3 regions of the Faecalibacterium sp. I3-3-33 genome follow, and region 1 is predicted to be linked to each of the others. Evidence: predicted binding sites of a transcription regulator. Region 1 holds the regulator's gene; each other region holds the start of a gene.
The links. The regulator HrcA, encoded in region 1, represses chaperone genes, less so after heat shock. The targets are predictions, from matches to a motif close to TGTTAGCACTCNNNNNNNNNGAGTGCTAACA.

Region 1 (10,055 bases):
TATGGTCACCCCGGACCGCAGTTACAGCGAGCTGGAGAACACCACCCTCAGCCAGCGCCCGGCGCTGACCCAGTTCACCGCCAAGGGGCTGAACAGCTACTTTACCGCCTATACCAAATACGTCAAGGATCAGGTGGCAGGGCGCGATAGCTGGATCAGCCTGCAGAGCGTGGTGGAGACCACCCTGCTGCAAAAGCAGCAGAACGGCGGCATCCTGCTGGGCAAGGAGCACATGATGTTCCCCCGCACCTACGGGCTGCTTTCCAGCGAGGAGCGCACCCTGCCCAAAAACACCGCAGCGCTCACCAGTCTGTGCCAGCGCTACCCGGGCAAGGTGAATGTGCTGCTGGCCCCCGCCGCCAGCGATATCTATAAAGAGAACGTGCCCGCAAACGCCCCTCTGCTGGATGAGGACGGCTACCTTGACCAGCTTTCCGCTGCGGTGCAGGCAGCGGGCGGGAATTTTGTGGACGTGCGCCAGACCCTTACCGCCCACAAGAGCGAGTATATTTACTACCGCACCGACCACCACTGGACGAGCCTTGGCGCCTACTACGCGTACAGCCAGCTGTGCCAGACCCTTGGCCTTACCCCCTTTGACACCGCCGCACACACCGCGCTGACTGCCGACGGCTTTTACGGCACCCACTACGCCAAGGCGCGCACATGGAACGCCGTGCCGGACGTGATCACCTACTACGACCTTGCCAACGCCTTGACGGTATGGAACGTGACGGCGGCGGGGCAGCCCACCGAGGGACAGACTACCGGCTTATACGACACGGAAAAGCTTTCCGTCTACGACAAGTACGCCATGTTCCTGCACGGCAACAACGGCCTGAGCCGGGTGCAGGGCAACGGCAGCGGGCGCATCCTTGTCATCAAGGACAGCTACGCCAACTGCTTTGTGCCCTACCTGACCGCCAACTACGCCGACATCGACGTGGTGGACTTCCGCAATTACAACTACGGCTTGGACAAGCTGATCGCCGATAACAGCTACGACCAGATCCTTGTGCTGTACAATTTTGACAGCTTCAAGAGCGACCCCTACCTCTACCGCGCCGGTGTAACAGGCTAAACAGCCAAAAGCCCAAATTATTGCAGTCTATTTTCACAAATTTATAGCTGCAATTTCATGCGTCCCGCCAGTTTTTGCACAGATGTACCAAAACCCCTTGATAAAATCCGACCACTGTTGTAGAATGGCTATATAGAGAACAATGCTCTATCGGCCTTGGGTATGGACGCCGGGGAATCGGGATGCAATGCGGCATTCCCCCTTGACAAAGGAGTATTGATGATGAAAAAGATGAATTATCCCGCAGATTATGCGGTACTTTCCAACGAAGAAATGACCTATACCACCGGCGGCGGCGCAGTGGATGATGCTGCCGGGATCGCTACCACTGCCGCAACGGTCGTAGGTGCTGTGGTGCTGGCTTCCAGCTATATCTGGGGCATCAAGCAGGCACGCACATGGCTGCAGCAGGACGGCAACAAGGACGGCAACTTCTTTACCGTGCTGGGCCGCGCTACCGATGCCCTTGCCACCGACATGGGCAAATCCGCCAGCAACTTTGTGCGGGATGCGGTCTCCACCACCATGGTAGTGGCACTGGCTCCCCTGAGCGCCGTTCTGCTGATCGTGCGCTGACCTTTTTAATCAGATAAAACGGTGCGATTTGGGTGCACCGTTTTGGATAGCTTTGTTTCAAAAGGAGTGTTATTATGGAAAAAATGATGATGCCCGCGTACTACAATGTCCTGTCCACTGAGGAAATGACCTACACCGAAGGCGGCGCCAATGCTACCATGACCGAGGCTCTGCTGTGCTGGCTGATCCCTCCGTATGGCTGGTTCAGAGGCGTGACCGCTGTCCGCGACTACCGCCGTAAGAACCCCAACACTTGGACTGAGACCGGTCTGGATGCTCTGACTGCCGATATGGAGAAGAGCACTGCCAACGCCATCCGTGACATTGCCTGCACCGCTTACATGATCAGCTCCACCGCTACCGGTGTCGGCCTGATCATCAATGCAGCAGTCATCCTGCTCTGATCCATCTTATCTCATAAGATCGGCTCGGAGTACACCAAAGAACAAAGCAAGCGGAGGCGCTGCCCGAAAGGGCAGCGCCTCCGCTGTTTTTGTAGGGTTTTCTTTTAGCTTTCGTCTCATGTATCCAAGTTTTCGTCTAAAACATGGTGCATTTTAGACGAAAGCGCAAGTGTATGAGACGAATCGGCATTACTTCTCCAGCGCATCCCTGCGGACATAGCAGGTGTTTTTGCCCGTGCCAAGCCTTTGCAGAACGCCTTTCCGGGTCAGCTCCTTCAGTTCCCGCAGCACTGTAGATCTTGCAATCATCGGGCAGGCTGCCACCACCTCTGCACTTGTAAAACGCCCGATTTTTCCGTTGACATAATGCTCCACGATCTGCTGTGCCGTGCTCCGTGTTCCCTCTGCGTTCACCAGCCCTACGCGCTGTTCAAACTCAGCATAGCAAGCCAAAATGATCTTCAGCATATACCGGATAAACGGCACCGGGTCATTCGTTCCCTCATACCAGCCCTGATCGATCTGCTGCAACACCTCGTAGTAGGTATCCTTCGTTTTTTCGATCTGTTTTTCAATGCTGATATACTTTCCCACCTCGTACCCGCTGCGGTACAGCAGAAGCAGCGTCAGCAGACGGCTCATCCGGCCATTGCCATCGTTAAAAGGGTGGATGCACAAAAAATCGCATACAAACGCCGGGATCACCAGCAGCGGGTCCACCTTTTCCTGTAAAAGCGTCTGATTATAGCTCTCGCAGATGGCCTGTATCGCCGCAGGCGTTTCATAGGGTGCCACCGGCTGAAACCGGGTCACCTGCGTGCCGTCCGGTCTGGTCTCGTTGATATAGTTCTGTACGTTCTTAAAATGTCCTCCGTACGAAACACCTGCATACTGCATCATGTCCCGATGCAGCTGAAGGATATAATTGGAGTTGACCGGGATCAGATCATGGTTTTCATGGATGGTATTCAGCACCTCGCGGTACCCCATGATCTCGCTTTCGTCCCGGTTGCGCGGTGTGGTTTTATCGGCCAGCAGCTGCTTCATGCGGGTATCGGTCGTTACGATGCCCTCGATCTTATTGGAAGCCTCTGTGCTCTGTATTCTGGCAATCTCCACCAAACGATCCAGTTCTGCCGGTTTCTGGCGCACATAAAGCTCCTGTCGGCCTTTGCATTCATGGATCTTTGCCACATACGAGAGCGTTTCCATATCCCACATCCGGTCTGCCAGTTGTCCGTAGTCAAAGCTTCTCATGCTGTGTCTCCTCCTTCTTCCGGCGGTTCTTTCGTCTCATGATATCCGTCTTTCGTCTCAATCATACCCCATTTTAGACGAAAGCGCAAGTGTATGAGACGAATCGGCCTTGCGCAGACACAAAAAACGGCGGCACGCTCCGATGGAACGTGCCGCCGTTTGGTTTTTTATGCGTTGAACATATCCTTCAGCTTTTTGAAGAAGCCCTTACGCTTTTCGTAGTTTTCTTCTTTCAAAGTGCCCTCAAATTTCTTCAGGGCATCGCGCTGCGCCTTGTTCAGCTTTTTGGGGATCTCCACCTCGCACTTGACGTACATATCGCCGCGGCCGCGGCCGTTCAGATACTGGATACCCTTGCCGCGCAGGCGGAAGGTGGTGCCGCTCTGGGTGCCCTCGGGCACGGTGTACTCCACCTTGCCGTCAATGGAGGGCACGGTGACGCTGTCGCCCAGCACCGCCTGACTGTAAGTGATGGGCACGGTGACCCACACATCGTAGCCGTCGCGCTGGAACACCTCGCTGGGGCGCACGCTGACCATGACGATGACATCACCGGCGGGGCCGCCGTTGGTACCGGCATCGCCCATGCCGCGCAGTGCAAAGCTCTGGTCGTCGTCGATGCCCATGGGGATGGACACCTCCAGCGTCTTTTTGGTAGCCACCTTGCCGCTGCCGTGGCAGACCTTGCAGGGGTTCTTTACCAGCTTGCCCTTGCCGCCGCAGCGGGAGCAGGGCTGCTGGGTCTGCATCACGCCAAAGGGGGTGCGCTGCTGGCGGATGACAAAGCCGCGGCCGCCGCAGTCCGGGCAGGTCTCGGGGCTGCTGCCGGCGGCACAGCCGCTGCCGTGGCACTCGGTGCACTCCTGCTGGCGGGTGATGGTAATGTTCTTCTTGCAGCCGTGCACGGCCTCGTCAAAACTCAGGGTGATGCGCACCCGGATGTCCTGACCCTTGCGGGGGGCGTTGGGGTTCGCCTGACGGGACGAGCCGCCAAAACCGCCAAAGCCGCCGCCGAAGATATCGCCAAAGATGTCGCCCAGATCCACGCCGTCGCCGCCAAAACCGCCAAAGCCGCCGGGGCCGCCGCCGTTCTGTGCTGCATAAGTGGGGTCAACACCGGCAAAGCCGTACTGGTCGTACAGCTGGCGCTTTTTCGGGTCCGAAAGCACCTCGTTTGCCTCGTTGATCTCCTTGAACTTTGCCTCGGCGTCCTTATCGCCGGGGTTATAGTCCGGGTGGTACTTCATGGCAAGCTTGCGGTATGCCTTTTTGATCTCGGCATCGCTTGCGCCCTTGGATACCCCCAGCACTTCGTAATAATCACGCTTTTCCTGTGCCATATCCACTCACCTCTCCGGGAACGCCCTCCCCGGGTAACGCCCCGGTCGGTTCCTCACTCTATAAACCAGCAAGAGCCGCCCCGGCCTAAACCGGAGCGGCTTTTGCTCTATTGCGCGTGTGCCCGCCGGTTTGGCCGGACGCAGCGCTTTGTGTCAGACTTAGACTTCCTTGAAGTCGGCATCCACAACGCCGTCATCGTTGGGCTTTTCATTGGCTGCACCTGCGTCAGCACCGGGCTGTGCACCGGCGGCCTGCTGTGCGGCAGCGGCTGCCTGATACATCTTCTCGAACACCTGGCTCAGGGCTTCCTGCTTTGCCTTGATGTCGTCCACGTTGCCGGACTGGACAGCGGTCTTGAGGTCAGCAAGCTTTGCCTCGGCATCGCTCTTCACGTCTGCGGGCAGCTTGTCGCCGTTCTCCTTCAGCATCTTCTCGGTCTGGAACACCATTTGGTCGGCACCGTTGCGGATATCGACCTCTTCACGCTTCTTCTTATCGTCGGCAGCAAACTGCTCAGCTTCCTTCACAGCCTTGTCGATGTCCTCCTTGGACATATTGGTAGAAGCGGTGATGGTGATGTTCTGCTCCTTGCCGGTGCCCAGATCCTTAGCGCTGACCTTCACGATGCCGTTGGCATCGATATCGAAGGTAACTTCGATCTGAGGCACGCCACGGGGAGCCGGAGCAATGCCGTCCAGATGGAACACACCCAGACTCTTGTTGTCGCGGGCAAACTCACGCTCGCCCTGCAGCACATTGACCTCAACAGAGGGCTGGTTGTCGGCTGCGGTGGAGAACACCTGACTCTTGTGGGTGGGGATGGTGGTGTTGCGGTCGATGATCTTGGTGCACACGCCGCCCAGAGTCTCAATGCCGAGGCTCAGCGGGGTGACATCCAGCAGCAGCAGACCCTTCTTCTCGCCGTTCAGAACGCCGCCCTGAATAGCAGCACCGACAGCCACGCACTCATCGGGGTTGATGCCCTTGAAGGGCTCGCAGTTCAGTTCCTTCTTCACGGCGTCGTAGACAGCGGGGATACGGGTGGAACCGCCGACCATCAGCACCTTCTTCAGGTCGGAAGCGCGCAGACCTGCATCCTGCAGAGCCTTGCGCACGGGGGTCATGGTACGATCGACCAGATCAGCGGTCAACTCGTTGAACTTTGCGCGGGTCAGGGTCATATCCAAGTGCTTGGGGCCGGTAGCATCGGCGGTGATGAAGGGCAGGTTGATCTGGCTGCTCATTGCGCTGGACAGCTCGATCTTAGCCTTCTCGGCAGCTTCCTTCAAACGCTGTGCAGCCATCTTGTCCTTGCGCAGGTCGATGCCGTTCTCGGTCTGGAAGGCGTCTGCCATCCAGTCGATGATGCGCTGGTCGAAGTCATCGCCGCCCAGATGGGTATCACCGTTGGTGGCCAGAACCTCGGTAACGCCGTCGCCCATCTCGATGATGGACACATCGAAGGTGCCGCCGCCCAGATCGTAGACCATGATCTTCTGGTCGTCCTCTTTATCCACACCGTAAGCCAGAGCAGCTGCGGTGGGCTCGTTGATGATACGGCGGACGTTCAGGCCGGCGATGGTGCCTGCGTCCTTGGTTGCCTGACGCTGGCTGTCGTTGAAGTAGGCAGGCACAGTGATGACAGCCTCGGTGACGGTCTCGCCCAGATAAGCCTCGGCGTCAGCCTTCAGCTTCTGCAGGATCATAGCGCTGACCTGCTGGGGAGTGTACTCCTTGCCGTTCAGGGTCACCTTGTGGTCGGTGCCCATCTGACGCTTGATGGAAGAAACGGTGTTGTCGGGGTTGGTGATAGCCTGACGCTTTGCAACCTGACCTACCAGACGGTCGCCGGTCTTGGTGAAGCCGACAACGGACGGGGTGGTACGGGCGCCCTCAGAGTTGGCGATAACAACAGGCTCGCCGCCCTCCATAACAGCTACGCAGCTGTTGGTAGTACCAAGGTCGATACCAATAATCTTACTCATAATGAAATCTCCTCTCGAAAGAACAAATCTTGTTTATATGATGCTTATGATGATGTCAAGCGGATGTTATTGCAAACTCCCTTGCGGGAGGTTCGGCTTGTTTATTCGGCCACCACAACGGTTGCATGGCGGATGATCTTGTCCCCCAGCTTGTAACCCTTCTGGAAAACGGTGACCACCGTGCCGCTCTCCTGCCCGTCCGGGGCGGGGATCTGCTGCACAGCATTCATAAAGTTGGGGTCAAAGGGCTTGCCCAGCACCTCGATCTCCTCCACATGGAGGGCTTCCAGTGCCTTTGCCGCCTTATCCAGCGTCATGACCACGCCCTTTTTGTAGTTCTCGTCAGTGGTGGGGGCGTTGGCAGCCATATTCAGCGTATCCAGAATGGGGATGATCTTTTCCACTGCATGGGAAACACCGTCGCCAAACTTCTGGTCGGCCTCGCGGGTGGAGCGCTTGCGGTAGTTGTCGTACTCGGCAGCCATGCGCAACAGCTGATCCTTGGCCTGTGCGGCGTTCTTTTCCGCTGCATCCAGCTTTGCCTTAACGGCTTCCATCTCCCGGGCCTTCTTGTTGAACCAGCCGCCGTCCTTCTTCTTGTCCTCTTCGGTGGCAGCTTCGGCAGCAGCCTGTTCGGGCGCTGCGGCAGCGGTCTTTTCCTCGGGGGCAGTCTCCGGCTGCTCGGTCTCGGGCACCGTGTTCTTTGCTTCTTCGCTCATTCCAGATCCTCCTTATAGATCACAGTCCGCCGCGGTACGGCAGCCTGCGGGGTGTCTTTTCGTTTACCGCTCATGCCCTCGCCCAGCTGGTCTGCAAACTCGTGCAGCAGGGGCATCAGCTTCTGGAAGGGCATCCGGGTGGGGCCGATCAGGGCAATGGAGCCCCACAGCCCGCCGCCTACCAGATACCGGTCGCTCACGATGCACAGCCCGGGGATCTGCGGTTCCAGATCCTCGCCCAGCAGCACGCTTTCGCTGCGGTTTTCCGGGGGTGCGATCAGGCTTGCGGCCTGTTCCTCGTCGTTCAGCAGGGTAAGGATATCACCCACCCGGCCGTCCAGCTGCGGCCAGTCCAGCAGGTACTGCTCGCCGCCCAGAAATACATGGGGCTTTACGCTGTCCTGCAAAATTGCGGCTGCGGCGCTGACCACCGGCACAAGTTCCGGTGCGATCTGGCTGCACAGCTCGCTGAGCATCCGGGTGGAAAGATCCACCGGTGCCACAAAGGTAAGGTTGCGGTTGAGCAGCGCCGCAAGGGCGGCTGCATTTTCCCGGGAAAGCCCGGTGCGTACCCGCGCCACCCGGGTGCGGACGTAACCGGCGGTGGTCACAGCCAGCACAGCGGCTGCGCTGCGGCCCACCTGCACCACCTCGTAATGGGCGATGCACAGATCCTCGGCGCAGGGGGTGCTGACGGCGGCGGTGCAGCCGCTGATGGCGGCCAGCGCCTTGGCAGCGCCCTGTGCCAGCTTTTCCGGCTCGTGGTCAAGGCTGGCGAACACCGCATCCACCCGGGCGCGGGTCACGCGGTCCAGCGGCTGATCATCGGTCAGCAGGTTGTCCAGATAATACCGGTAGCCCTTGGCGCTGGGCACGCGCCCCGCGCTGGTGTGGGGCTGCTCCAGCAGACCCAGCTTTGTCAGCGCCGCCATCTCGTTGCGCAGCGTTGCGCTGGACACTGCCATGTCAAAGTAGTTTGCCAGCACGCTGCTGCCCACCGGCTCGCCCTCAAGGCCATACAGCGCCACGATCGCCTGCAAGACCCGTTGCTTGCGTGCATCCATCGTCATAGCGCCTGCCTCCTTTTTGTATTGCTTTTGTTTGTTTAGCACTCCTTGTTCCTGAGTGCTAAGACCATTATAATCGTTTTTGCCTTGCTGTCAAGCCCTTTGCAAAAATGTTTATAAAGATTCATAATTCTGTCATAAAGGGGGTGTGAACTCCCTCAGTCAAAGCCTGCGGCTTTGCCAGCTCCCTCGGGGAGGGAGCCTTTGGCGCGCCCGCAAACTTTGCACTTTAGCCGGAAACTGTACCGCTATGCCAAAGGCCCCATCCCAGAGGGGGCTGGCATCGCGCAGCGATGACTGGGGGAGTTTTATTATAATATGTACTACTTTTCTCCCCTTTTTCAGCGATTCGCGCAGTTTCAACCCCCTTTCGCGCAGAATTTCTTTTGTTTTTGCCTAGTTTATGGTATATTTATGGTAACGACACCCCGTATAAACCCCACACGAAAGGAGCGAAACGTTATGAAAGCCAAACGCATCCTGAGCATCCTGCTGACCGGCAGTATGCTGCTGTCCCTGCTGCCGGTGTCTGCACTGGCAGCTGCCCCGGTGTTCGATGCACCCGCCCAAATCACGGCCAAAAAGGCTGCACCCCTTGTACAGGAGGCAGACGCCTCCCGCAGCACCGAGGAGGAAGCCTCCACCCGCAGCAGCCGTGATCTGGACGCGGAGAACGGCACCGCAGAAAGCATTACCATCCAGCTGAACGCCGAAGGCAAGCCCGCAGACAGCGGCGACGATGGCAATTGGTACTACAGTGCTGACTCCGGTTGCCAGCTGGACACTGGCGTTTTTGCCCTGCAGCCCTCCTCGGAGCCCGAGGCAGAAAGCGCATTGAAGGCACGCCTTTTCCGCATTGGAGATAAAGCCGAGCTAGTCCGCGGCACCGTCGGCTGTGAAACCAACAATTATGGCACCATCTCCGGCGGCATCTTCCAAGGGAAGGTGGCTAACTTCCGAACCATCTCCGGCGGCACCTTCCAAGGGGATGTGAACAACTACCAAACCATCTCCGACGGTACCTTCCAAGGGAAGGTGGACAACGACGGCGTCATCTCCGGCGGCACCTTCCAAGGGGAGGTGTACAACGACAGCACCATCTCCGGCGGTACCTTCCAAAGTGAGTTGTACAACTTCCGCGGCACCATCTCCGGCGGTACTTTCCAAGGGAATGTGACCAACTCCAGCGGCACCATCTCCGGCGGCACCTTTAAGGAAGCTGTCGAGGTAAACGCCGCCTCCGGCACTGAGGCCAAGATCGAGGGCGGGACCTTTAAAAAGAGCATGACGCTCAAGAATAGTGATGGCGCCCCCATCATCATCAGCGACGGCCTGTTTGACGGTGAGGTTGTAGCCAAAGGATGTTACGCCCCGCTTTCCATCACCGGCGGCCTGTTTACCCAAGCTGTGGATGTAAGCGACACCGACCCGTCCAAGCTTTCCATCACCGGCGACTATTTTGTAAACGAGCCTACCATGCCGGAAAGCAGCGGCATTGCCTTTACCTCTGTGAGCGATCAGAGTTACAGAACCTTCCAAGTGCCTGTAAACGGAGGCTGGTCTGAAAACGGTTACAACGAACTTTATGTGCCCAGCGGATCGTCTGCGCAGCCCAACACCATTAC
Region 2 (10,055 bases), 1.3 Mb from region 1:
TGACAAGATCACCGCTGTCGTAGCGGTCCAGACCGCCGATGATGTTCAGCAGGGTGGTCTTGCCGGAGCCGCTGGGGCCCAGAATGGCCACGAATTCGTTGTCCCGCAGGTTCAGACTGACGTTGTTCAGTGCGTGCTGCACCAGCTCGCCGGTCTTATATTCTTTGTTGATCTGTTTGAGCTTGAGCATAAATGTGCCTTTCCGGTACTGCGCCGCCGGGCGCTGCTGCCTGTGGTTTGAAATTCGGAAATGTTTGCAGACAATATCCTATTAAGTTTAGCAAAAAAATGTGAAAAAACCGTGAAATTATTCCGTAGGAATGCTGAAGCTGCGGCACTTTTGCGTCCGGGCAGCGGTCTTGCCGGGAAGGACGGGGCAAAAAGGAAAAGTGGGAAAAGATACCGGTTGAATTTGCAGACGGAACGTGCTATTCTAAAGCTGACAGCGGCGCGTAGAGCATGCCAGAGGCAAAACGCCCAAAAATGCTCTGTTCAGACACTTCTTTAGGATTGTAACGGTTTCTCCTACCTTATAAAATATACTTCATATAAACAAGGCAGAAAAAAATTGGTCCTTGTAGTAAGGAGGAACTGAAATGGAACGTACATTTTCACCCATGATCCGGCAGTATTCTGCCATTGATGGTTTGCAGCAGGCGTATACGCTGGTGTATGCCATGGAGGTAGAGGGCACACAAGGTTGTCGGCTGACCCTGTGCCAGATCGGCAGCCGACAGCAGATCGTCAGTCAGCATGTTGCGGCAGCGCCGGAGTTCTGTTACCGGCTCCTGCGCTACTTGTGTGAAAATGGAGTTCAGCCGGAGCTCTGGCGGGATGCGGTCACAGACCTGACAGCTGCCGGGCTGGTAGGCGAGAAAGGCGGCGCATGGCGTGAACAGTGAGCGAACAGCCCAACTGCAAGTCGCCCTTGCAAGCTATGACCTGAGGGAGCTGCGTGTCCAGAAGCGTTATTTGCAGGAGCAGGGAACCGCCATCGTATGCACCTGCTTTTGCAGCGGCGAAAAGCTGCTGGCACAGCTGCGGCAGGGTGTCCGTTACGATGCCGTGGTGCTTTGCAGCGAGCTGACGGACTTGTCCGCAGAGCAATTTATCCGGCAGCTGTACCAGTTGAAGGAGCGGCCGACGCTGCTCGTACAGAGCCATGGCCGCAGCAGCGGCACGGCGTTGCAAAAGCTCCGCGAGGGGTGCTACTGCGTAGAGGGCACCGAGCTGAAAAGGCTGCTGTGGCAGCTTTACCGGATGCCCGAGCGGCAGAACCGGCAGCTGGAGCAGCGGTGCAGTCAATTGTATGCAGCGTGGGGCATCCCGCAGGGGGATGTCAACGCCGGATACCTTTCCGGCGCGGTCAGCATCGCATGCAGCACCAGCCAGAAGCTGGCGATCCGCAAGGAGATCTTGCAGGCTGTGAGCGAGCAGTTTGATACATCGGTCGCTGCCGTGGAAAGCGGCATCCGCCGGATGGTGGATCAGCTGGAGGAAAAGCCGACCCCTGCGTGGCTGGCGTTTAAAGCTGATACAAGGCTGGGCAGCGGTAAGCCCACCACCGGCAAGCTGATCTACGCGGTCAGGGATGTTGTGCTGCGGCAAAAGTCCCCGTAAGGCTTGCGCACGGCTGCGGCAGTTGGAACACTGTGGTGTTCCGTTGAAAAAATGGCATCGCCCGGGGAGGCAGAGCAATGGAGCAGCAAAGGACAGAAATGCGGTCTATCACCGCAGAGCAGCAGAAGCGGGTCGAGGAGGTCTGCTTCCGTTCGCTGGCGCTGATCGGGCGCAACTGTGAATATCTGGAGCAGCATTTTGACCGCACCGGTGCAGACGCGTCTACCCGGCAGGCGGTGGCAGATATCAACACCGCCGCCTTGCAGCTGGACCGCACCCTCAGCGAGGCAATCACCCTGCTGGAATTTCTGCACGAGGAAGCAAAACCGCAGCTGTACCCCATTGATCTGTGCGAGCTTTTGCAGCAGGTGGCGGCACAGTCTGATATGATCCGGGCACAGCTTGGGGTGGATATCCGGCTGGACTACGGCGGGTGCACCACCTGCTGCGTAATGGCAGACCGCAGAGATGCGGAGCTGCTGTGCCTGCATCTGCTCTCCAATGCATTGCACGCCAGCCGGGAGGGCGGCAGCGTCTGTATCGCGCTGCGCCGCACCGAGAGCGACTGGCAGCTGACCGTCACCGACGATGGCTGCGGTCTGCCCGGTGAGGATGTACAGGCAGCGCTGGAAAACCGCCGCAGCTTTCTGGGCGGGGCGCAGCTGGGACTGCTGCTCTGCCGGGAGTGCTGCCGCCGGATGGACTGGAGTTTACAGCTGGAGCCTGCGCCCGAAAAAGGCACACAGGCTGTGGTGAGCATTCCGTTGTACACGGGCGAAAGCCGCCCTGACGGCACGGTGGAGCTGCGCACCAGCTCGGAGACCGAGCGGGAGCAGCGCAAGTATCATCTGCGTGCCATGCTGGTGCGGGAGATGCGCACCATGCCGGAGCGCGGCGACCCGGAAGAAGAGTTTTAATAAGGTGGCAAGGCCGCTGCACAGTGTTTTGTGCGGCGGCCTTGCTTATTTTGCGCCCGGTGCTTTCCTGCAAGCGCAAAGCATGGTATACTGAAAGCTGAAAACAAAAGCTTGGAGGAGCAACAATGACAAACAAGAAGCTGAACTACCCCGCAATTGCCAAGGAGGCGGCCATCCTGACCGGGGCCGTTGCCATTATTGCGGCGGCGGTCTATTTTTTTCTGGTGCCCAGCCACACATCCGTCAGCAGTATTTCCGGCCTTGGCATCGTGCTTTCTAATTTTGTGCCGCTGCCGCTTTCGGCCATTACCATGGTGCTGAATATCGTGCTGCTCATCATCGGTTTTTTCACCTGCGGCAGGGAGTTTGGCGCAAAAACCGTGTATACCAGCGTGATGCTGCCGGTGTTTCTGAGGCTTTTCGAGCGGCTGTTCCCGGATTTTGGCTCCATGACCGGCAGTCAGGAGTTGGATGTGCTGTGCTACATTCTGGTGGTCAGCGTAGGTCTGAGCATCCTGTTCAACCGCAACGCATCCTCCGGCGGGCTGGATATCGTGGCAAAGATCATGAACAAGTACCTGCACATGGAGCTGGGCAAGGCCATGTCTCTTTCGGGAATGTGTGTGGCACTCTCTGCTGCCCTTGTCTACGATAAAAAGACTGTGGTGCTGAGTATCCTCGGTACATATTTTAACGGCATGGTGCTGGACCACTTCATCTTCGATAACAGCATCAAGCGCCGGGTGTGCATCATTACCGAGAAGGAGGAGGTGCTGCGGCAGTTCATCATCAACGACCTGCACAGCGGTGCTACCATGTACGAGGCCATCGGTGCATACAACTTTGAAAAGCACAACGAGATCATTACCATCGTGGACAAAAACGAGTATCAGAAGCTGATGAACTTCATCAACCGCGAGGACCCCAAGGCCTTTGTCACGATTTATAATGTATCCAGTATGCACTACCAGCCCAAGCGCTGAGCGGCACAGGGAAGGGAAGCAAAAGCCGTGCCCGGGGCTTTTCCGCAGCGGAAAACCGTGGTAAAATAAGAAAAAAACGGAAAGGAACAACAGCCATGGACATCAGACTGGTTTGCAGCGATATTGACGGTACGCTGTTGCAATACGGCAAAAAAGAACTGGAGGGCGAGATCTTCGACCAGATCCGGGCGCTGCATCAGCGGGGGATCTGGTTCTGCCCGGCCTCCGGGCGGCAGTATACCAGCCTGCGCAAACTCTTTGCACCGGTGGCAGACTGCTGCGTGTTTATTTGTGAAAACGGCGGCACGATTTTTCAGGAAGAACAGTGCATCGCCAAAAATCCCATGCCGCGGGCGCTGGCAGAGGAGATCGCCAACGATATGTGGACCCGCAGCGAGGGACAGGGCGAGGTGATGCTCTCCGGCCAGAACACCGCCTACCTGATGGAGCGCGGTCTTGGCATGCTGCAGCGGGTGCAGTTCGTGGGCAACCACTACCAGATCATCCACAGCCCCGCCGAGGTGCCGGAGGACATCACCAAGGTGTCGGTGTACCTGCACGAGGGCGTGGAGAACTATGTGGAGCGTTTTGTGCCCCGGTGGAAACAGGCCAACTGCGCCGTGGCGGGGCCGTTCTGGATCGACACCACCTTTGCCAACAAGGGCATCGGGGTGCAGTGCGTGTGCCGCACCCTTGGCATCGACCCCGCACAGGTCATGGCCTTTGGCGACAACTACAACGACGAGACCATGCTGGATGTGGTGGGCGTGCCCTACATTATGGATAACGCCGCCGCCCCGCTGCGGGCAAAATACCAAAACCACACCCCCCGCCCGGAGGATGTGCTGGCGCAGCTGCTGGCACAGCAGCCGTAAAGGGGGCGAGCCCACGGACCGCAAGGGACTGGAACAGCTCATTTTTGATACTTACAGCGTAGAGCCGGACTACCCATGGATGGACACCCCGGAGTCGGCGGTGTTCCGTCACGCGGCAAACCGCAAGTGGTTTGCGCTGGTCACTACCGTGCCCAGAAGCAAACTGGGGCTGCCCGGGCAGCAGCCGGTGGATATCGTGAACCTGAAATGCGACCCCATCCTCATCGGGTCCCTGCGGGCAGAGCCGGGCTTTTACCCGGCCTACCACATGAACAAGGAAAACTGGATCACCGCCGCGCTGGACGGCAGCGCCCCGGAGGATAAGCTCCGTCTGGTGTTGGACATGAGCTACACCGCAACTGCACCCAAGCTGCGCAAAAAATAATTATATAGAGTAAACCCGGAAGGTCCCCAGACCTTCCGGGTTTACTCGTTTACAGGAAGAAAAAAGCTGCCCTCAAATAGAAGTCTATGTGCGGCAGACCTTCCCGGCGGTAGAAAAAAGTGGTAAAATAAGGGCGGGCGCTGCAATAGTTGCCTGTTTTCATTCGTATTCAGGATAAAGGGACTGCATTTTACAAAAGGAGACAGCTATGGCTATTTTTGAAAAGACCATCCGCAACCAGAACTTCGATACCCTGCTCCGCAAGCTGGAACACGCCATCCCGGACAGCAGCTGGTCGGCAGAGCTGGAAGCCGGCAGCGATTTCAAGGAGGGCAGCGCCCGGTGCAGCGTGCGGGTGTTTGAGCGGTACAGCATGGTGGGCGGCAACCGCCTCAGCCTGACGCTGACCCTGTTCCAGAACGGGGACGAGCCCATCCGGCTGTCGGTCATTGCAGCGGGCGGCAGTCAGGCGGTGTTCTTTAAAATGAACACCCTTGGCGAGGACGCTTTTTTGGAGGACGTAAAGCAGCTGCTGGAAGAAATTTTGGAGGGGTGATATGTTTTATACTGGATTTGACGCGCTTTTCAGCATCCTGTTCCCGCTGGTGTTTCTGGTGGTGCTGGGCATGATCCTGTTTACCATAGTGGGCAATCTGCGCACATGGAGCAAAAATAATGCGTCCCCGCGCCTTACCGTCCCGGCTACTGTGGTGGCCAAGCGGATGAACGTTTCCCGCCATCATACGGACAATACGATGTCGCATACGTTCACTACCTATTATGCCACCTTTCAGGTAGAAAGCGGTGACCGCATGGAACTTGAAGTAGGTGGGTCGGACTATGGAATGCTTGTAGAGGGCGACACCGGAAGGCTGAGCTTTCAGGGCACGCGCTATCTGGGGTTTGAACGGAAGAACGGGTGACCGATATGCAGCAAAAGCATTCAGTTGTGCCGGAGATCGTGGGCAGAAGCCTGTTTTATACACTGACGAACTACCTGCTTATCAGCATGGAGCTGTCCTTCCGTGCGCAGTGGTTCTCGGTCTTGTTCTCGGCGGCGCTTGTATGGTGCAATATGGAGTATTGGAACGCCATTTACAGGCTGACCGGCAAAAAGCTTGCCGCATGGGTCTTGTGGGGCGTCTGCATTGCTGTAAGCACAGGTGTTGCGTATTTTGCGGGGTATATCCAAGGAGCACTTGTTCCGCTTGCAATATAATAAACGCGCTGCTGCGCCGTATTTTTGATAAAACCGCAGAAACTGTGACAAAAGTATTATTCTTTTATGAATTTTAGCACTCTGCACTTGACAGTGCTAAAAAATCGTGCTATAACAGTGGCGTGCTCAGGAGGAAGGGAAAAAGGAGAGCCGCAAGGCTCTCCGAAAAGCCCCTTGCGAGGAGCTGCAAAATGTAATTTATACCCGACCCGAACGCCGGGATTGGAGGTATGTTTTATGTTTATGCCGACTGTTTTTCATGAGAACCTGTTCGATGATCTCTTTGATCCGTTCTGGAACGAGGGTGCACTGGAGCGTGCGATGAACCGCGAAGCCCGCGACACCTTTGGTAAGCGCGGTGCAAACATGATGAAGACCGATGTCAAGCAGACGGACAACGGCTACGAAGTGGACGTTGATCTGCCGGGCTGCAAGAAAGAGGACGTTCAGATGGATCTGAACGACGGCTACCTGACCATTCAGGCCGTGCGCAGCCACTCTAACGATGAAAAGGACAACAAGGGCCGCTATGTACGGCGCGAGACCTTCTCCGGCAGCTGCGCCCGCAGCTTCTATGTGGGCGAAGTGAAGAAGGAGGACATCCACGCAAAGTTCGAGGATGGCGTCCTGCACATCCAGCTGCCCGCTCCTCAGCAGACGAAGGCTTTGCCTGAGAACCCGAACCTGATCGAGATCGAGTAAATGCCGACCGTGTACGCTAAGGCATAACATACATAGGATGCCCCCGGAGAGCAACAAGCCCTCCGGGGGCATTTTTTGTGTACAGGCCTTCGATAACGGAGAGGGGAGAAAGTACCTGTTTTTGCCAGAAAACTTTATTTTTCCACCGTTTCGTGGTATCCTTATAAGGCACACGCATTACAGGCCTGCGGCTGCACTGGCAGCGGCTGCGGACTGCGTGCGACAAAAAAGAACGTATAGAAGGAAAAAGGGGGATAAAAGTCATGGGCGAATTTGCCTTTCAGACTTTACGGGAAAGTATCACCTCCGCCATCAGAAGCAAGATCCTTACCGGGGAATTACAGCCGGGCGTAAAGCTGGCCGAGCAGAAACTGGCTGAGGAGTTCGGCTCCAGCCGGGCACCCATCCGGGAGGCGCTGCGGCAGCTGGAACAGGAGGGTATGGTCGAGTATTCGCGCAACGTGGGCTGCTCGGTGCGCCGGGTAAAGCCGGAGGATGCCTACGAGATCTATCTGCTGCGGGCAAATCTGGAAATGACGGCGCTGCGCTATTTTGACTGCAAATTTACGGAAGAGGATCTGCGCACCCTGCGCGGCATCTTAGAAGAGATGCGCAATGTCCGGCCGGGGAATCTTTCTCAGATCGTGGAGAACGATAACCGCTTCCATGCGGTCATCGTGCAGCGGGCGGGGCTGCCCAGACTGCTGAAATTCTGGGACGATCTGAACTACGGCAACCTGCTTGTTGGGGTGAGCAGTGGCTCTAACCACGAGACGCTGGCACAGCGGCAGAACGGCATCCACACCAAGCTGTACGAGGCGCTGGCAAGCGGCGACACCGAGGTTGCCTGCCGCGCCGTCTACGCCCACTACATGGAGCCTATGGAGCGGATGCGCAGCGCGAACAGCGCTGGACAGGCAGCAGACGGCACGGCAAAATAAGGGGGATTTGGCTGACCGTCTAAATTTTGACCAATCATTTTATGGAAATTGCAGATTGTCTACAATCTGCAATTATGATATACTATCAAAGTGACTGGTCGAGTACTGCTGTATTTTTGGTAAAATTGCGAAATGTATGCGGAACATCGGCCTTCTTACAGGAACTTCCGCCCTGTGTGGAAAAGAAAGAGAGGAATTGTCCGCATGTCTAACAAAGAAAAAGCCACAAAGATCTCGTGGCTTACCCTTGCCTTCATGGCCTTTTCTACGGTCTGGGGCTTCGGCAACATTACCAACGGCTTTGTGTACTTTAACGGTCCACAGGTCATCTTCAGCTGGATCTTCATGTTTGTTCTGTACTTCATCCCCTATGCCTTGATGGTGGGTGAGCTGGGCTCTGCCTTTAAAAACGAGGGCGGCGGCGTCAGCTCCTGGCTGCACCAGACCACCAACGCCAAGCTGGCCTACTACGCCGGTTGGACCTACTGGGCCTGCCACATCACCTACATTGCCAGCAAGGGCAGCGGCTTTTTGAAAGCGCTGAGCTGGGCCGTTTTCCGCAACGCGGAGACCTACGATTCCTTCCCCACCCGCTATATCCAGCTTGCCACCTTCTGCATCCTGCTGCTGGGCTGCTACATTGCAAGTCTGGGTCTGAACCCCCTGAAAAAGCTGCTCACCGCCGCAGGCACCTGCACCTTCGTCATGTCCCTGCTGTACATCCTGATGATGTTCGCTGCCCCGGCCATCAACCCCACGGCAGAGTACGTCCACGCCAACCTGAGCTTCAGCAGCCTCATCCCCAACTTTAACGTCACCTACTTCACGTCTCTGTCCATTCTGGTGTTCGCTGTGGGCGGCTGCGAGAAGATCTCTCCCTACGTCAATAAGGTCGAGAACCCCAGCAAGGGCTTCCCCCGCGGCATGATCGCGCTGGCCGTCATGGTGGTCACCTGCGCCATTCTGGGCACGCTGGCCATGAGCCGTATGTTCGACCCCGCCGTCATCAACGCCAGCGCAGAGAGCTTCAACGCCTATGTCGCCAACAGTTCCTACTGGGCTTTCCAGAAGCTGGGTCAGTACTACCATGTGGGCGATCTGTTCATGATCATCTACGCCCTGTGCAACGTCATCAGCCAGCTCGCCGTGCTGATTTTGAGCATCGACGCACCGCTGCGTATGCTGCTGGATAACGAGCACACCAAGCAGTTCATCCCGAAGGCTCTGCACAAGGTCAACGCCCACGGTGTGCACAGCAACGGCATCAAGATGGTGGCTGTGCTGTCCGGCTCCATCATTCTGGCACAGTCCTTTGTGCCCGGTGCTGCTGCCGTTCTGCGTCAGCTGACCAAGCTGAACTCTGTGTGTATGCCCATGCGCTACCTGTGGGTGTTTGCCGCCTACATCGCCCTGCGCAATGCCTACGACACCATCCCTGCCGAGTACCGCTTTGTCAAGAATCAGGCCGTGGCTAAGTTCTTCGGCGGCTGGTGCTTTGCCGTTACCGCCGTGTGCTGCGTGCTGGGTATGTATGATAAGGACCCCTTCACCTTTGCACTGAACGTCATCACCCCCGTGGTGCTGACTGTGCTGGGATTCATTCTGCCCGCCCTTGCAAAGCGCGAGCAGACTGCTGCTAAAAAGTAACCTGAATATGCTTAAAAAGGGCCGGTCAGCACTGACCGGCTCTTTTCAGATACACCCAAGGAGGTTTATTTCTATGATCGCATCCGAAGTCCGTGAAATGCTGTCCTTCATCGACGGCAACCCCACCGCATACCACACCACCGCCGCTGTGCGGGATATCCTGCTGAAGGCAGGCTTTGCCGAGCTGCTGGAAAGCCGCAAGTGGGCGCTGGAACCCGGCAAGGACTACTTTGTCTGCCGCAACGGATCCAGCATCATCGCCTTCCGCATGGGCGACCAGCTGGAAAATTACAGCTTCAACGTTGCCGCCGCCCATACGGATTCTCCCTGCTTCCGCATCAAGGAGAACGCCGAGATCCACATGGGGCAGAACTACACCAAGCTGAACACCGAGGGCTACGGCGGCATGATCTGCGCCACATGGATGGACCGTCCGCTGTCTGTGGCGGGCCGTGTGCTGGTGCAGGAGAACGGCACCATCGTTTCCCGTCTGGTGGCACTAGACCGCGACCTGTTGATGATCCCCAGCGTAGCCATCCACATGAACCGCGAGGTCAACGATAAGGCTTCCTTCAACAAGCAGGTGGATATGCTGCCCGTGCTGGGCGGTGCCTGCGAGGAGGGCGCGCTGAAAAAGCTGATCGCAGAGGAGCTGAAAGTGTCTGAGGAGCAGATCCTTGGCAGCGATTTATTCCTCTATGTGCGGGAAAAGGCCACCGTCTGGGGCTGCAACGAGGAGTTCATCTCCTGCGGCCGTCTGGACGAC
Region 3 (10,055 bases), 220 kb from region 1:
GGGCTACAAGAGCGTTGCCAAGCAGCTGGCTGACAAGTTCCACTTCGAGAAGGTGGCTATCACCCTGCGTGAAAGCCACAGCGCATTCGACAACGGCTGGAGCGCTATGCTGTACGATGTTGCTTCTAACGAGTACTGCTTCTCCAAGAAGTACGACCTGCACATCATCGACCGCGTTGGCGGCGGCGACTCCTTCGGCGGCGGCCTGATCTACAGCCTGCTGACCGGCAAGAGCACTCAGGAGGCTGTCGAGTTCGCAGTTGCAGCTTCCGCTCTGAAGCACTCCATCGAGGGCGACTACAACATGATGACCGTGTCCGAGGTCGAGAAGCTGGCCGGCGGCGACGGTTCCGGCCGTATCCAGCGCTAAGCGCAGGAGGGAGTCCGCTATGGATATCCGTTATTCCTGCAACCAGAAGGATTTCAAGCGCTATACCACCGAGGAAATGCGGGACGAGATGCTGATCACCGGCCTGTACAAGGCAGATGAAGTGGTGGCCGTTTACAGCCATGTGGACCGCATGGTCACACTGGGCTGTATGCCGGTGCACGAGACCGTGTCTATCGACAAGGGCATCGACATCTGGGCCAACTTTGGCACCCACTACTTCCTGGAGCGCCGCGAGATCGGCATGTTCAACATCGGCAAGGATTCCACCGGTATCGTGGTGGCCGACGGCGTAAAGTACGAGCTGGGCTATAAAGACTGCCTGTACATTACGCAGGGCACCAAGGAAGTCACCTTTGCTTCCGCCGACCCGGAGCATCCCGCCAAGTTCTACATGGTCTCTGCTCCGGCACACTGCGCTTACCAGACCCGTCTGATCAAGATGGCTGATGCAAACCACCGCCCGCTGGGCAGCGTGGATACCTGCAACAAGCGCACCATCAACCAGTTCATCCACCCGGATGTGCTGAAGACCTGCCAGCTGAGCATGGGTATGACCGAGCTTGCACCGGGTTCCAACTGGAACACGATGCCCAGCCACACCCACGAGCGGCGCATGGAGATCTATACTTACTTTGAACTGCCCGAGGGGCAGGTGGTGTTCCATATGTGCGGCGAGCCTACCCAGACCCGCCACATCGTGATGCACAACGAGGATGCTGTCATCAGCCCCTCCTGGAGCATTCACAGCGGCGTAGGCACCTCGAACTATACGTTTATCTGGGCAATGGGCGGCGAGAACATGGAGTTTGACGACATGGACAACATCGCTACCACTGACCTGCGCTAAAAAGCACCAATCAAACGCCCCGTACCGGGTTGCCGGTACGGGGCGTTTTGCTAAAAAATTAACTTGGATACTGTGAAAAAAGGAGAACATCATGGATCTGTCTGCATTCAACCTGCAGGGCAAGGTAGCCCTGATCACCGGCGGTGCCCACGGCATCGGTTTTTCCATTGCAGAGGGCATGGCCAAGTGCGGCGCCGTCATCTGCTTCAACTGCTCCTCTGAGGCCAGCTTAGAAAAGGGCATGGCCGCCTACAAGGCTGCCGGCATCGACGCCCACGGCTATGTGGCAGACGTTTCCGACGAGGACGCCGTAAACGCCATGGTGGCAAAGATCAAGGCCGAGGTCGGCTCTGTGGACATTCTGGTAAACAACGCCGGTCTGATGAAGCGCGTGCCCATGATCGAGATGAGCCACGCCGACTTTATGCGGGTGATCGACGTCCATGTGGGCGGCGCTTTCAACTGCTCCAAGGCCGTGCTGCCCGACATGATGGAAAAGCGCGAGGGCAAGATCATCAACATCTGCTCCATGATGAGCGAGCTGGGCCGCGAGACCGTTTCTGCCTACGCCGCCGCCAAGGGTGCGCTAAAGATGCTGACCAAGAATATCGCCTCTGAGTACGGCGAGTACAACATCCAGTGCAACGGCATGGGCCCCGGCTACATTGCCACCGCCCAGACTGCGCCCCTGCGCGAGATCCAGCCGGACGGCAGCCGTCACCCCTTTGACCAGTTCATCGTTGCCAAGACCCCCGCAGGCCGCTGGGGTGACCCGGAGGACATGGTTGGCCCCTGCGTGTTCCTTGCCAGCCACGCATCCGACTTCGTGAACGGCCAGATCCTCTACGCCGACGGCGGCATTCTGGCCTATATCGGCCGCCAGCCTAAGTAAATCCTGAAAAAATCCCCCCGGCGCTGCTCGCCGGGGGGATTTTTATAGGCAAATTAGACGATTTTAAATGCGCTCCGCTGCGCGGGGAAGTTTCTAACTGTCTTTAGCGTGCAAAGACGCTCCGCTGGGCCAGAGGCAGGGAGGGGTGTTCCGACTCCCCCCTCCCTACCTCTGGACTCCACCCACCCCACAATGCAACAACTGCGACCGCCGCCAGCGGCGGAAACAGGGAGCAGTTGTTGGGGCAGCGGCCAGCAAGACGCGAGTGCCGCCCAAGGCACGAAGCGGATGCTGGGAGCCGCAACCCGTCGTCAAGGGCTGCTCGCCCTTGACAATCCTAAAGAAGAAGTCGAAGCACAAAAAAGCTAGCGCTGCGCCAGTCGGCGCTATCGCTTTAACGCTTTTTTCGCTTCTCCATTTATAGCCCCTCAGTCGCTGCGCGACAGCTCCCCCGAGGGGGAGCTAGCACGCCCTGAAGCTTTCTCGTTATTCCTAACACTTTAGCAACGAACGTAACGGCTTGGCTCTCCCTTTGGGAGAGCTGGCGCGGGAGCGCCTGAGAGGGTTTTAAATTGGCGGAGCCGAAAAAAACGGTTAAAAGATCTTCACGCCGAACAGGCGTGAATCTTCAGTTTTTTCCGGTGCAGCCCTCCTCTTTGGGGTTAAAAGGGGCGAGCAGCCCCTTTTTCGTGGCTCCAGCGCGTCGAAATCGCTGGCACTTTTCTGGTTCTCTTTTGGTGTCAAAAGAGAACATCCCTCGGCAGGCCTTCAACAAAACCGGCTGCCGCACGTTTTATGTGCAGCAGCCGATTGATATTTTATTTAGAGGTTATCCGGCCAAAGTGGCCTTTTTCCTCTTCGTCCTTTTTGGGCTCGGGCTTTTCTGCGGGGGTCAGACGCACCTCGGTCACGCGGCGCTTGGCGGTGCGGGTCACCACGCCGTCGTAGCTGCCCAGCGTGAAGCGGTCGCCCACCTTGGGCAGGCGGCAGGTCTTTTCCTGCACCAGACCGTTTACCGTGTTGGAGTCGATCTCCTCGTCCTCCGGCAGACCCAGCCGCTCGTACAGGTCGTCCACACCGGCGCTGCCCAGCACGATCCAGCTGCCGTCTGACTGCTTGCGGAAGTCCTCGGTCACCTCGTCGTGTTCATCCCAGATCTCGCCTACCAGCTCCTCCAGAATGTCCTCCAGCGTGATGATGCCCTCGGTGCCGCCGTACTCGTCCACCACCACAGCCATGTGGTGGTGCTGCTCGCGCAGGGTGCGCAGCAGCTGGGAGATCTGGGTGGAGCCGGTGGTGTAGAGGGTGGGCTTGACCAGATCCTCCAGCTTGACCTCCTTTTTCAGGCGTGCCATGTAGAAGTCCTTTTCATGTACCACGCCGATGATGTTATCAATGGTGTCGTGGTACACCGGCAGACGGGAGTAGCCGGACTCGGCAAAGGTCTGTGCCACCTCTTCCAGCGGCAGATCGTCCTCCACCGCGATCACATCCACGCGGGGGGTCAGGATCTCTTCCACCTCCACGTCATCAAACTCGATGGCGCTGCGGATCAGTTCGCTTTCCCGGTCGGTCAGCTCGCCGTCGTTCTCGGCCTCGCTGACCATGGTCATCAACTCGCCCTCGGTGATGGTGTCCTCCTCGGTGCTGTGGACAAAGCGTCCCAGAAAGCGCTTCCACTGGGTAAACAGCCACGTCAGCGGGGTAAATACCAGCATCAGCAGGCTGAGCGCCGGTGCAACTGCGGTGGCTACCGTTTCCGGCATCTCTTTGGCAAGGCTCTTGGGGGTCACCTCGCCAAAGATCAGCACCACCACGGTCAGCACCATGGTGGACACCGTAGCGCCCCGCTCTGCACCCAGCATCTTGGTGAAAATGATGGTGCCGATGGAAGCTGCTGCAATGTTCACGATATTGTTGCCGATAAGGATGGTGGAAAGCAGCTTATCGTATTTTTCAGCCATTGCCAGCACACGGGCGGCAGAGGTATCGCCGTCCTCGGCGCGGCTTTTCAGGCGGATCTGATTCAGGGAAGAAAATGCGGTCTCGGATGCGGAGAAAAAGGCGGAGAATGCCACCAATACTACCAGCGCTACCCAGAGCGTCATACTACTGCCATCGTCCATAAAAAGGGAAATCACACTCAACTTTCTGTTTTAAATTGTACCCTCTCCGGCAGCGCGCCTGAGAGGGTTTTGCCTATATTTTTCTTACATACAAAAATGTGCTTTCCATCGTTGCCATTTCCGCGATGAAAAGCACATCAATGTTACTTTTTATAATAACATATTCTGCACACGGGTGCAAGCTTTTGGCCCGTACTCCATGTACAAAACCGGTAAATTTTAGCGCAGAACCAGTGCGCTGCCGTCATAATCCACCGTCAGGGTGTTGCCCTCGGCATAATTGCCCTTGATGATGGCCTTGGCGATCAGGGTCTCCACGCGGCTCTGGATGAAGCGCTTGATGGGACGTGCACCATAAACGCTGTCGTAGGCAGAATCGATGATGAAGTCCTTGGCGGCGGTGGTGACCTCCAGCTTGAGGTGCTTGCCCTCCTCCATGCGGTTACGCAGATCCTGCAATTGCAGATCCACGATCTTGCGCATCTCATCCTTGGTCAGGCTCTTGTAGTAGACGATCTCGTCCAGACGGTTCAGGAATTCGGGACGGAACTTGCTCTTGAGCAGCAGATCGATCTGGTGCTTTGCATCCTCGCTCAACTCGTTGGAGCCCTGCGCACGGCGCTGCTCCAGATCGTTCAGGATGATATCGCTGCCAAGGTTGGAGGTCAGGATAATGACCGTGTTCTTGAAGTCCACGGTGCGGCCCTGACTATCCGTGATGCGGCCATCGTCCAGCACCTGCAACAGGATGTTGAACACATCGGGGTGGGCTTTTTCCACCTCATCGAACAGCACCACGCTGTAAGGCTTGCGGCGCACAGCCTCGGTCAGCTGACCGCCCTCTTCATAACCGACATATCCCGGAGGCGCGCCGATCAGACGGCTGACGCTGAACTTCTCCATATACTCGGTCATATCGATACGCACCATGTTGCGCTCGTCGTCAAACAGAGCCTGTGCCAGCGCCTTGGCAAGCTCAGTCTTGCCGACGCCGGTGGGGCCAAGGAACAGGAAGCTGCCGATGGGGCGGTTGGGGTTGGCGATACCGGCGCGGCTGCGCAGAATGGCTTCGCTTACCTTGGTCACGGCCTCGTCCTGCCCGATGACCCGCTGGTGCAGCACATCGTCCAGATGCAGCAGCTTCTCGCGTTCACCCTCCACCAGCTTCTCTACCGGGATGCCGGTCCAGCGTGCCACGATGCGGGCGATCTCCTCATCGGTCACGCGGTCACGCAGCAGGCTGTCCTCCTTCTTAGCGGCAGCAACCTTTTCCTCCTCGGCCAGCTGCTTCTGCAGCTGGGGCAGCTTGCCGTATTTCAGCTCAGCGGCCTTGTTCAGGTCGTACTCGCGCTGGGCTTTTTCGATGGCGGCATTGGTCTGCTCGATCTGCTCACGCAGGCTCTGCACCTTGCCAATGGCGTTCTTCTCGTTCTCCCACTTTGCCTTCATGCTGCGGAACTTATCCTGCAATTCGGCAAGCTCCTTTTCCAGATCCTTCAAGCGGCTCTGGCTCAGGGCGTCGGTCTCCTTTTTCAGGCTCACCTGCTCGATCTGCAGCTGGGTGATGCGGTGTGCCAGATCGTCCATCTCGCTGGGCATACTGTCCATCTCAGTCTTGATCATAGCGCAGGCTTCATCCACAAGGTCGATGGCCTTATCCGGCAGAAAGCGGTCGGTGATATAGCGGTCGGAAAGGGTGGCGGCGGCGATCAGCGCACTGTCGTTGATCTTTACGCCGTGGAACACCTCGTAGCGCTCCTTCAGGCCGCGCAGGATGGAGATGGTATCCTCCACGGTAGGCTCATCCACCTGCACCGGCTGGAACCGGCGCTCCAGCGCGGGGTCTTTTTCGATATACTGGCGGTACTCGTCCAGCGTGGTCGCGCCGATGCAGTGCAGCTCGCCCCGGGCCAGCATGGGCTTGAGCAGGTTGCCTGCGTCCATGGCGCCGTCGGTCTTACCGGCACCCACAATGGTGTGCAGCTCATCAATGAAGAGGATGATCTTGCCCTCGCTCTTCTTCACCTCGTTCAGTACGCTCTTCAAGCGCTCCTCGAACTCGCCGCGGTACTTTGCACCGGCCACCAGAGCGCCCATGTCCAGGCTGAACACGGTGCGATCCTTCAGGTTTTCGGGCACATCGCCGCGCACGATCCGCTGCGCCAGACCCTCGGCGATGGCGGTCTTACCAACGCCGGGCTCACCGATCAGGCAGGGGTTGTTTTTGGTCTTACGGGACAGGATACGGATCACATTGCGGATCTCCTGATCGCGGCCGATAACGGGGTCCAGCTTCTGCTTGCGGGCAAGCTCCACCAGATCCTGACCGTACTTCTGCAGGGCATTGTAGGTATCCTCCGGGTTATCGGTGGTCACCCGCTGATTGCCGCGCACGGCGGTAAGCTGCTGCAGGAAGGCATCCTTTTTCAGGTTGAAGGCGCGGAACAGCTCACTGGTGGTCTGGTCCTGCTCATCCAGCAGACCAAGGAACAGATGCTCCACGCTGATGAAGTCGTCCTTCATGGCCTTAGCTTCGCGGGCGGCGGCGCTGAGCACCTTATCGGTGGCCTGCGAGATATAGACCTTATCGGGGTCGCGGCCGGAGCCGGACACCCGGGGCAGTGCGGAAAGCTTTTCGGCCACAGCGGCGGCAAAACTGCCGGGGTCAACGTTCAGCTTTTGCAGCAGCTGGGGAATCAGGCCGTTTTCCTGCGCAGCCAGTGCGTGCAGCAGATGGGCGGGTTCCAGCGCGTTGTGCTGGTACTCCACAGCCAGCTGCTGGGCTGCCTGCAATGCCTCAAGGGTCTTTTGGGTATATTGATTGGTATTCATAAAGTCAAGCCTCCATTCATACCGGAAGGTTTATTTTAGCGGACGGATAAGTTCTGTGCTAATAGCTCCGCGCCCAGCGGCGGCAGAGCCGTGATTGAATTGTATAGATGTTCTTCTTCATGGTCTTGCGCACCTCCTGCGGAGCAGTTTGTTTTGTTTTTAGCACTCTATCTGCTCGACTGCTAAAAATATACTCCTGTCCACCCACTTTGTCAATAGGGTTCACAAAAAGTTTGCAGAATAGACGCAAAACCATGCTTTTCAACCTGTATGGAAATCAAATTCTCCCCCTGAGCAAAAGTCTTCCCGTGAAAACAAAATACAGCCAAGCCCGCAGGCTTGGCTGTATTTCAAATCAAAAATATTTTTCCGTCGAAATCGTTCCGCTTACAGCAGCGGGATTCCAGCCTTAGCGCAGGCTTCGCGGGTGGCCTTGTCCCACACGCTGGCCTGTACCTCGCCAATGTGGACGCTGCCCAGCAGCAGCATACACAGGCGGCTCTGGCCGATGCCGCCGCCGATGGTATAGGGCAGCTCGCCAGCCAGCACTGCCTTGTGGAAGGGCAGGGTGCGGCGGTCATCGCAGCCCGCCATGGTCAGCTGCTTGTCCATGCTCTCCGGGCTGACGCGGATGCCCATGCTGCTCAGCTCGTAGCTGCACTGCAGCGGGTCGTTCCAGAACAGCAGGTCGCCGTTCAGATCCCAGTCGTCATAGTCCGGGGCACGGCCGTCGTGGGGCTTGCCGCTGCGCAGGGGTGCACCGATCTTCATCAGGAAGGTGGTGCCGTTCTCTTTGACAAAGGCGTTCTCCCGCTCCTTCGGGGTCAGATCGGGGTACTTATCCTCCAGTTCCTGCGTGGTGACAAAGGTCACGTTGGGGGTGTGCAGGGGCAGATCCTGCAGCTGGGGGAACATGGCGTGCAGGTTCATCTCGGTGGCGCACACCGCAGACACGATGCAGCGCACCACGTTTTTCAGGTAGGTCTCGTTGCGGTCCTCCACCGTGATGACCTTTTCCCAGTCCCACTGATCCACATAGATGGAGTGGAGGTTGTCCAGCTCCTCGTCCCGGCGGATAGCGTTCATATCGCAGTACAAGCCCTTGCCCACATGGAAATCGTAGTCCTTCAGGGCCTGCCGCTTCCACTTTGCCAGCGACTGCACCACCTGTGCCTCGATGCCGCTGTCCTTGATGTCAAAGGTCACCTTGCGCTCCACGCCGTTCAGGTCGTCATTCAGGCCGGTGGAAGCCTCCAGAAACAGCGGTGCAGACACGCGGTACAGGTTCAGCGTGGCGCACAGGGTATCGGCGAACAGCCGCTTCACCGTGCCGATGGCGCGCTGGGTGTCGTACAGGTTCAGCGCGGGTTTGTAGTTTGCCGGGATGATGATCTTGCTCATAACGTTTACCCCTCATTCTATGTGGTTTGCGCCCCGCTTTCCCGAGCCGGGGCGTGGCTTTTGCAAAGCCGGAATACTGCACCCATTATGGCACAATTTTTTACGAAAGTAAAGTGATAGCAGGAAAAAGCAGTTCCGAAACGCCCATAGGCGTTTCGGAACTGCAAATCAAACTATTTTTCCGTTTACCCGCCCAGATAGGCGCTGCGGACGCGCTCGTTGGTCAGCAGCTCGGCACCGGTACCGTCCATGACTATGCGGCCGGTCTCCAGCACATAGGCGCGGTCGGCCACCGAAAGCGCCATCTGCGCGTTCTGCTCCACCAGCAGGATGGTCATGCCTTCCTTGTGGATGTCGCGGATGATGTCAAAGATCTCCTGCACCAGCAGCGGCGAAAGCCCCATAGAAGGCTCGTCCAGCATCAGCATGGAAGCGTTGCTCATGAGCGCACGCCCCATGGCCAGCATCTGCTGCTCGCCGCCGGACATGGTGCCCGCCAGCTGCTTGCGGCGCTCCTTCAGGCGGGGGAACAGGGTGAACACCTTTTCCTTGTTGGCGGCAATGGTGGAAGCGGGCTGGGTGTAGGCACCCATGTCAAGGTTCTCGTCCACCGTCATGTGCAAAAACACATGGCGGCCCTCCGGCACCTGTGCAAGGCCGCTCTCCACGATCTTGTGGGCGCGCACGCCCTTGATGCTTTTGCCTTTATACAACACATCGCCGGTGCGGGGCTTCAAAAGGCCGGAAATGGTTTTCAGGGTGGTGGATTTGCCCGCGCCGTTGGCACCGATCAGGGTGACGATCTCGCCCGCGTTGACAGTGAAAGAGATATCCTTTACGGCGTGGATGTTGCCGTAGTAGACGTTGATGCCGTCCACCTTCAGTAATGTATCAGCCATGGCTCAGCCCTCCTTTTTGCCCAGATAGGCCTCGATGACCTGCGGGTTATCGCGGATCTCGTCCGGGGTGCCCTTGGCGATGATGCGGCCAAAGTTCAGCACCGCAATGCCCTCGCAGATGCCCATGACAAGGCTCATGTCGTGCTCGATGAGCAGCACGGCAATGTTGAACTCGTCGCGGATGCGGCGGATGGTCTCGGTCAGCTCCGCAGTCTCGGAGGGGTTCATACCGGCGGCAGGCTCGTCCAGCAGCAGAAGCTTCGGGCCGGTGGCCAGTGCGCGCATGATCTCCAGCCGCCGCTGTGCGCCGTAGGGCAGGCTGCCGGCCTGTGCGTTGGCAAGGTCTGCCATGTGGAAGATGTCCAGCAGCTCCAGCGCACGCTCAGTGCACTGCTTTTCTTCTTTCCAGTAGTTCGGCATCCGCAGCAGAGAGGACGCCAGATTATACTTCATGGACTCGTGCAGACCCACCTTGATGTTGTCGATGACGCTCAGCTCCTTGAACAGGCGGATGTTCTGGAAGGTACGCGCCACGCCCATGCGGTTGACCTGATAGGTCTTTTTCCCGGCAGTGGGCATCCCGTCGATCAGGATGGAGCCGCGGGTGGGCTGGTAGACGTTGGTGAGCAGGTTGAACACGGTGGTCTTGCCTGCGCCGTTGGGGCCG

Region 2: a site for HrcA is predicted at 6,071-6,101, ahead of MTP39_RS05410 (Hsp20/alpha crystallin family protein). Genes of this name have one in related genera too.
Region 3: a site for HrcA is predicted at 7,246-7,276, ahead of clpB (ATP-dependent chaperone ClpB). Genes of this name have one in related genera too.

What each region holds. Positions count from the first base shown of each region.
Region 1 covers NZ_CP094469.1:2,825,086-2,835,140, forward strand. Annotated here, with positions in the region: gene MTP39_RS13230 (DHHW family protein) at 1-1,081, shown strand, start outside; gene MTP39_RS13235 (hypothetical protein) at 1,301-1,657, shown strand; gene MTP39_RS13240 (hypothetical protein) at 1,732-2,061, shown strand; gene MTP39_RS13245 (Fic family protein) at 2,251-3,318, opposite strand; gene dnaJ (molecular chaperone DnaJ) at 3,486-4,658, opposite strand; gene dnaK (molecular chaperone DnaK) at 4,818-6,644, opposite strand; gene MTP39_RS13260 (nucleotide exchange factor GrpE) at 6,746-7,363, opposite strand; gene hrcA (heat-inducible transcriptional repressor HrcA) at 7,360-8,433, opposite strand; gene MTP39_RS13270 (hypothetical protein) at 8,893-10,055, shown strand, end outside.
Region 2 covers NZ_CP094469.1:1,101,381-1,111,435, forward strand. Annotated here, with positions in the region: gene MTP39_RS05360 (ATP-binding cassette domain-containing protein) at 1-190, opposite strand, end outside; gene MTP39_RS05365 (hypothetical protein) at 597-902, shown strand; gene MTP39_RS05370 (sporulation initiation factor Spo0A C-terminal domain-containing protein) at 892-1,620, shown strand; gene MTP39_RS05375 (sensor histidine kinase) at 1,719-2,537, shown strand; gene MTP39_RS05380 (YitT family protein) at 2,663-3,520, shown strand; gene MTP39_RS05385 (HAD hydrolase family protein) at 3,616-4,395, shown strand; gene MTP39_RS05390 (MmcQ/YjbR family DNA-binding protein) at 4,361-4,780, shown strand; gene MTP39_RS05395 (DUF6054 family protein) at 4,989-5,336, shown strand; gene MTP39_RS05400 (DUF2500 domain-containing protein) at 5,338-5,703, shown strand; gene MTP39_RS05405 (hypothetical protein) at 5,709-5,999, shown strand; gene MTP39_RS05410 (Hsp20/alpha crystallin family protein) at 6,237-6,701, shown strand; gene MTP39_RS05415 (GntR family transcriptional regulator) at 6,965-7,642, shown strand; gene MTP39_RS05420 (APC family permease) at 7,847-9,289, shown strand; gene MTP39_RS05425 (M18 family aminopeptidase) at 9,363-10,055, shown strand, end outside.
Region 3 covers NZ_CP094469.1:2,610,022-2,620,076, forward strand. Annotated here, with positions in the region: gene MTP39_RS12280 (sugar kinase) at 1-370, shown strand, start outside; gene kduI (5-dehydro-4-deoxy-D-glucuronate isomerase) at 390-1,238, shown strand; gene MTP39_RS12290 (gluconate 5-dehydrogenase) at 1,330-2,130, shown strand; gene MTP39_RS12295 (HlyC/CorC family transporter) at 2,949-4,256, opposite strand; gene clpB (ATP-dependent chaperone ClpB) at 4,476-7,088, opposite strand; gene asnA (aspartate--ammonia ligase) at 7,476-8,489, opposite strand; gene MTP39_RS12310 (ABC transporter ATP-binding protein) at 8,675-9,388, opposite strand; gene MTP39_RS12315 (ABC transporter ATP-binding protein) at 9,392-10,055, opposite strand, start outside.